One region of the Nocardioides sp. CF8 genome, then DNA from elsewhere that is predicted to be linked to it. Evidence: predicted binding sites of a transcription regulator. Region 1 holds the regulator's gene; the other holds the start of a gene.
What was found. Region 1 encodes LexA, which represses DNA repair genes until DNA is damaged. Its sites were predicted from a motif close to TCGAACANNTGTTCGA; they were not measured.
Positions count from the first base shown of each region.

Region 2: CF8_RS14560 (HNH endonuclease signature motif containing protein) is a predicted target of LexA. The motif match lies at 1,999-2,014, and genes of this name have one in related genera.

Region 1 covers NZ_CM001852.1:3,852,952-3,856,359, reverse strand. The annotation lists gene CF8_RS22125 (hypothetical protein) at 1-632, shown strand, start outside; gene CF8_RS18785 (LysM peptidoglycan-binding domain-containing protein) at 828-1,187, opposite strand; gene lexA (transcriptional repressor LexA) at 1,451-2,179, shown strand; gene CF8_RS18775 (phosphatase PAP2 family protein) at 2,299-3,084, shown strand; gene CF8_RS18770 (alkaline phosphatase D family protein) at 3,081-3,408, shown strand, end outside.
Region 2 covers NZ_CM001852.1:2,970,582-2,973,989, forward strand. The annotation lists gene CF8_RS14550 (MerR family transcriptional regulator) at 1-573, opposite strand, end outside; gene CF8_RS14555 (MFS transporter) at 672-1,919, shown strand; gene CF8_RS14560 (HNH endonuclease signature motif containing protein) at 2,045-3,298, shown strand; gene CF8_RS14565 (VanZ family protein) at 3,399-3,408, shown strand, end outside.

The DNA of each region.
Region 1 (3,408 bases):
GATTCGGTTGCCCATCTGGCGAACAACTTGCTTGTGGCGACGGCGGGCTCATGTTCACCGTCTACGTCACGATGCCCGGACGGCCCACAGAGAGCTCCACTGAATGCATTGAGCCCGGCGACCCCGTTGACCCCGGTGCGCAGACGCCAACGGTCGACATCCCCGGCGAGGCACTGAGTGCCTTCAAAAAGGTCGAACTGCCTGCCTCCACGATCGAGATCCAGCCGCCAGGCGGCGAGACGCTGGTCAACTTCAAGACGATCTTGTCGACCCAGGCTGAGCGGCATCAGATCCCCGTCACCCTCGAGAAGGTCAAGATCGATCTCGTCCTCGAAGTCTGGCCGAGCCACTTCAAGTGGCACCACGGCGACGGGACCGAGCAGGAGTCGGCGGTCGCGGGAATGAAGTGGACCGACGGCGCCGACGTCGACAGCGCCGGCTTCATCACGCACGTCTACACCACGACGCTGGACGCGGCCCGGGTGAGCGTCGACACGACATGGTCGGCACAGTTCAAGGTCGTCGGCGACAAGGACTGGCGCCCGGTCGACGGAACCGTCACCAAGGTCGGCGCTCCAGCAACTCTCGGGGTGCTCGAGGCGAAGCCGCAGCTCGTCACGAGTCCGAACTGACGGGGTCACTCATCACCAGCGCGGCTGGACCGTGTGGCTCTGGTGTCACAGGCAGACACCAAAGCCACACAGTCGGCGGCAAGCAACGAGACCACCAGCAAATGCCGCGAGGGGCGGGCCACGCAAGTGGCCCGCCCCTCGTCTTCCCCGGCCCGCCAGCCGGGGTCGAGTCGGCTGGCGGAGGCTGTGAGTCGGTCAGTCGGTGCTGACCGGGACGCGGAGCTTCTGGCCCGCGGAGAGCGCGACGGAGTCGAGGGCGTTGAGCCGCTCGATCTCGCGCATGGTGGAGCGGATGTCGCCCTCGACGTCGAGCTCGGCGGCGATCCCCCAGAGGGTGTCGCCGGTGCCGACCATGACGATCTCGGTCGGCTCGGCCTGGCCGGGCGTCTCGGAGCCCACGGCGACGGAGCCGAGGAAGAAGGCCGCGAGGAGCAGCAGCGCCAGCGCCGCGAGGAACACGACCACGCGGCCGCGGCGCGTCAGGCGCACGCTGGACTGCGGGGCGCGAGAGACGCGCGGGGCGGAGAAGGTGGGGGAAATGCTGAGGGTGCTCATGTTGGCCTCCTGGGGAAGATCAGCCGGTCGTGGTGTCGAGGGAATGTCTAGACGGAGCCACCGACAACGGCAGCGGGTCGAAGAGACGTTCGATCGAACGTGTGTACGACGGTAGAGCATGTGTTCGAACGATGCAAGCGCTCGAGCGAACAATTGTTCGACACGTCAGGAGTCCCCCGAGGCCGACACGCCTTCGAACAAATGTTTGAACAACTGCTCGGCGATGACTACGGTGAAACCAACCGACTGCAGGAGGAGCCGCCATGGCGAAGAAGGAAGCACCGGACGCAAAGGTCCTGGCCATGCCCGACGGGCCGCCGGACGCCACGGGACTCACGCCGCGCCAGCAGCGCGTGCTCGCCACGATCAAGGACGCCATCGAGACCCGCGGCTATCCCCCGAGCATGCGCGAGATCGGCGCCGCGGTCGGGCTCACCAGCTCCTCCAGCGTCGCCCATCAGCTCAAGACCCTCGAGGAGAAGGGCTTCTTGCGACGCGACCCCAACAGGCCGCGCGCGCTGGAGGTGTTCCTGCCCGAGGTGATGGCCGCACGCCGCTCGATGTCGAGCGCCGACGAGTCGACGTACGACGAGACCGACATCGGCGACGCCGCGCCCCCGGCGACCTATGTGCCGATGGTCGGACGGATCGCCGCCGGCGGGCCGATCCTGGCCGACGAGCGCATCGAGGAGGTCTTCCCGCTGCCCAAGTCGCTGGTCGGCGACGGCACCTTGTTCATGCTCGAGGTGTCGGGCGACTCGATGATCGACGCAGCGATCTGCAGCGGTGACTACGTCGTGATCCGCCAGGAGCAGACGGCCGAGAACGGCGACATCGTCGCGGCGCTGATCGACGGCGAGGCGACGGTCAAGACGTTCCAGCGCAAGGACGGACACGTCTGGCTGCTGCCGCACAACGTCAACTACGACCCGATCGACGGCACCAACGCGACCATCCTGGGCAAGGTGACCGCGGTCCTGCGCCGCGTGTGAGGCGAGGTCACCCCTGACCGACACCTGCAGGCGACCCCGGGGTTCCGCGACCGGATCCCCGGGGTCGACCGGGGACAAGCCCGATGCCGGTCAGCCGTCGCCCGGGCTTGTCTGGAACCGTGACGATCCTCGCCCCACGCCCGACCATTTCCGACTCCGCTGCACAGCTCCAGCGGAGTCGTCGCGGCTTGCGCGAGCTCGGCTTCATCGCGCTGCTCTACATCGCGTACGCCGCCTCGCGGGTGTTCGCCGACGACGCCCTCGCGCCGGCGCGTGAGCGAGCGATGCGGATCGTCGACATCGAGGTGACGTTGCTGCTGGACCTGGAACGGACAGCCGTCGGCTGGTTCGTCGACCACGACGTGGCGGGCCTGCTGGCGGCCTACTACTACGCGACGGCCCACTACGTCGGCACCGCCGTCGTGCTCGGCTGGCTCTACCGGCGACGCGCCGCGCTCTATCCGCGTGCCCGGCAGGTCCTGGTCGCGAGCACCCTCGTCGCACTCGTCGGCTACCTGCTGATGCCGACCGCTCCCCCACGCCTCGTCGGCTACGCCGACCTGATGGCGCTACACGCAGACAGCGGCTGGTGGGGCGAGGCCGCGTCGGCACCGCAGGGCATGGGCTGGCTGACCAACCAGCTGGCCGCCTTCCCGAGCATGCACGCCGGCTGGGCGCTGTGGGTGGCGCTCGCGATCAGCGCCGCGACGACCCACCGCGGGTTGCGCTCCGTCGGCTGGGCGCACGCCGTGCTGACTGCCGTCGTGGTCGTCGGCACCGGCAACCACTGGCTCCTCGACGTGGTCGCCGGCTGGGCCATCGTGCTCCTGGCCTGGCAAACAACGAATGAACGTCCGGTCGCCCCGCGTGATCTCGAGGCCTCTGCGTCGTTGCTACATGCGTGACCCAGACCTCGCGCCCCGTTCCGCGCCGTACGATCCTCGCTTCCGCCGGAGCCCTGACCGCCGCAACCGCCGCGAGTGCCGCGGCCAGCGCCGGCGTCGCAGCCAAGCCCGGCCAGGAGCATCGCGTCTTCCAGCACGGCGTCGCCTCCGGTGATCCCCGACCGGGTCGGGTCGTCCTCTGGACCAGGGTGACTCCCTCGCCGGACGCGACTCCCGGGTCGGGCCGCGGCTCGGCCGTGGACGTCGAGTGGGAGGTCGCGCTCGACGAGCGCTTCCGCAAGGTCGTCCGTCGCGGCACCGCGCGCACCAGCGCGGCGCGAGACC
Region 2 (3,408 bases), 880 kb from region 1:
GGCTGTGCTGACCTCCGGTGCGATCTCGGCGATGGCCGCGTCGAGACCGCCTGCAGCAAAGGCGGCGAGCGCCGCGGCAGCCAGGTCGTCGCGGCCGCCGAAGCCGTCGGCCACGGCCACCAGCTCCGGTGTGGCGATCAGGGCGTCCTGCTGCCGGTCGCGCCGGCCCCGTCGGAGACTGGCGCCAAGCTCGGCGTGGAGGGTGTCGGTCGATGTGGTCATGGTGTGCGCCTCGTTCCTCAACTGATGGACGAGGGTGGTGACGAGGTCACGGCGAGTCACCGTGTCGGCCTCGACCTGACTCCAGTACGTCTCGATCTCCTGCGCCGCCTCGGCACTCGAGAGATCTAGGACCTGCTTGATCCGCGCCAGCGGCATTCCCAGCAGTCGCAGCGTCGCCACGAGTCGGGCGGGCTCCAGCTGCCACGCGCCGTAGCGGCGGTAGCCCGAGTGCTGGTCTACCTCCGCAGGAGGCAGCAGTCCCAGGTCGTCGTACAGCCTCAACGCCTTCGACGTCAGCCCCGCAGCGCGGGCGAAGTCGCCGATGGTCATGAAGGTCTGCGGGTCGGTCATCGTCTCCATCCTCCCCGGTGTCGGTCACCGGTGCGACGACACTGGTGCTTGCCGCTGGGGCAAGGTCAACCCGGAACTGCTTCTGCGAGGCTGTGAGCGTGAGCTCCCTGCCGCGTGCCGAGCCGTCCGGAGCGTTCAGGCGCTTCTTCTGGGCAGAGGCGGTCTCCGGCCTTGGAAGCGCGATCACCTCGTTGGCACTGCAGACACTCGTGCTGGTGACCCTGCACGGCGGTGCGGCACAGGTGGGTTGGCTCAACTCCGCGCGCCTGCTGCCGTACTTGCTTCTCGGCGTGGTCGTGGGGGCGCTCGTCGACCGCGTCCGTCGGCGGCCGGTCATGGTGATCACCGACGTCGTTCGCGCCGGCCTCCTGGGACTGATCCCGCTTGCGTGGGGATTCGACTTCATCTCCTTCCCACTGGTGCTGGTGGTCGTGGCCCTGTTCGGCACGGCCTCGTTGGTCAACGATGCGGCGTCCATGTCATTCGTCCCCAGGCTCGTACCGCGAGATCGCCTCCAGCGCGCACACGCGCGCCTGGACGGCGCCAGCGCGGTTGCCCAGACCGCGGGTCCCGCCGTGGCGGGTGTGCTGATCCGGATCCTGGGAGCGCCACTGTCGGTGCTCGTCGATGCCTTCACCTACCTGTTCTCGGCACTGATGGTCGCGTCGATGAAGGATGTCTCGGAGCCCCCCAGCGCCAAGCCCGCTGGGGTCGGGGCGCGTGGGCTGGTCGCGGAGATGATGGACGGCGCCCGATGGGCCTACGGAGCATCCGGCCTGCGTCGCCTCGCCCTCTCGACCCACGTGTGGTTCGCCGGCCAGGCGGTCCTGCTGGTCCTGGTCGTCCCCTACGGGTATCGCCAGCTGGGCCTATCGGCGCTGCAGATGGGTCTGGTGTTCGCTGTCGCAGGCGTTGGTGCGCTCATCGGCGCGACCCTCAGCACGCGACTCGGTCTTCGCCTGGGCACGGGCGGCGCGATCATCTGCTCGCGCGTGGTATCCGCACTGGGAGTGCTGATCATGTTGGCAGCGACCTCGGTCCCCGCAGGCTGGACTGCCGCAGCCGTCCTGGCAGCAGGACAGCTGTGCCACGGCTGGGCCATGGGCACCAGCAACTCCCACGAGATGACCTTCCGCCAGGCGCTCACCCCTGACGACTTGCAGGCACGCACGAACACCACGCTGCGCTCGTTCAACCGCGGCGTCATGGTGCTCATCTCACCCGTGGCCGGGCTGTTGGGCGATGCCGTCGGGTACGGCGAGACGCTGTGCGCTGCGGCGGCGATCTTCGCCATCTCTGCCCTCATGCTGGTCGTGTCACCGTTTCGCAATGTGCGTATCGACTAGAACCAGCATTCCCGCCCCGGGCCACTTCTGGTCGATCTGCCTGTGGAAAACCAATCATCACAATTGGTCTGTGGATAACTCGAACACCTGTTCCTATCCATAGTTTTCGGGCGTAGAATCACGCCATGGAAACCATTCACGACAAGCCTCCGCAGCACCCGCTGCTGGACGTTGTCGCGAGCATTTCCGAGGCCTTCGACAAGGCCACCACGTTCAACCCGATCTTCGTTCCCACCCGCGACAGAGCGGCTGCGATGCGCGACCTGTCCACTGTCATCACCCGCGCCCAGGGCCTGCTGCTGTCCGTGATGGCCGTCTCGGGTGACGTCGCCGACGAACAGGGCGCCAAGCGCGTCGGCGATTGGTACGCGACCGCCACTCGCCACGACCACCGACCCAGCATCGGCCTCGACCACCTCGCCCGGTCCCTCGACACCGACCACGTGCACCTCCAGGCCGCGGTGCTCGACGGTCGGGTCAACCTCGACCAGGCCAGGGTCATCGTGCACGCCCTCGACGAGCTGCCCATCGAGTTCGTGACCGATGACATCCGCGAACGCGCCGAGGTCCACCTGATCGCTCTCGCCGAGGACTTCGCTCCCACCCAACTGCGGCGCCTCGCCCACAAGGTGCTCGAGGTCATCGCCCCCGAGATCAGCGAAGAGGCCGAACGCAAGGCCCTGGAGAGAGAGGAACAGCTCGCCGCCGAACACACGCGCCTGACCCTGGCACCGCTGGGTGACGGCACCACCCGGATCGGCGGCCGGATCTCCGATGCCGCCGCCGGCCGGTTGCGGACCTACCTCGAAGCGTTCGCCTCGCCTCGACGCACCGCGTCCGAGCACGACGGGGAACGCGTCTCGACGCCACGCCTCCTGGGCTTGGCGTTGACCGACCTCCTCGAGTCACTGCCGGCGCAGGTGCTGCCCGCACACGGCGGCACCGCCACCACCGTGACGGTCCGCCTCGACCTGGACCAGCTCACGGCGGCGTTGGAGAGGTCCGGCATCGCGACCCTGGACACCGGCGACACCATCACCGCGTCACAGGCCCGGCGCCTCGCCTGCCAGGCCAAGATCCTGCCCGCCGTCCTCGGCGGCAAGTCCGAAGTCCTCGACCTCGGCCGCAGTCGCCGCCTCCACTCCGCGGCGCAACGCAAGGCACTCCGCATCCAGCAGAGCCAGTGCCAAGCAGACGGGTGCAGCGTCCCCGCAGCCTGGTGCGAGACCCACCACCCCCACGCTTGGTCAACCGGCGGGAAGACCGACCTCGACAACGCCGCCCTGCTCTGCTGCCATCACCACCACCGCGCCCACGACACCCGCTACCTCACGCAGCAACTGCCCAATGGCGACTATCGCTTCTCCAGGCGCACGTAGACCGACGGGAGAGTGCGCGGTTCACGTTGTGCGCTCAACTGCCGAGTTTAAGTGCGCGCGTTGCAGGTCGAACCCGGTCGACTGCTCCTAGGGTTCCAGCATGTTCCAGG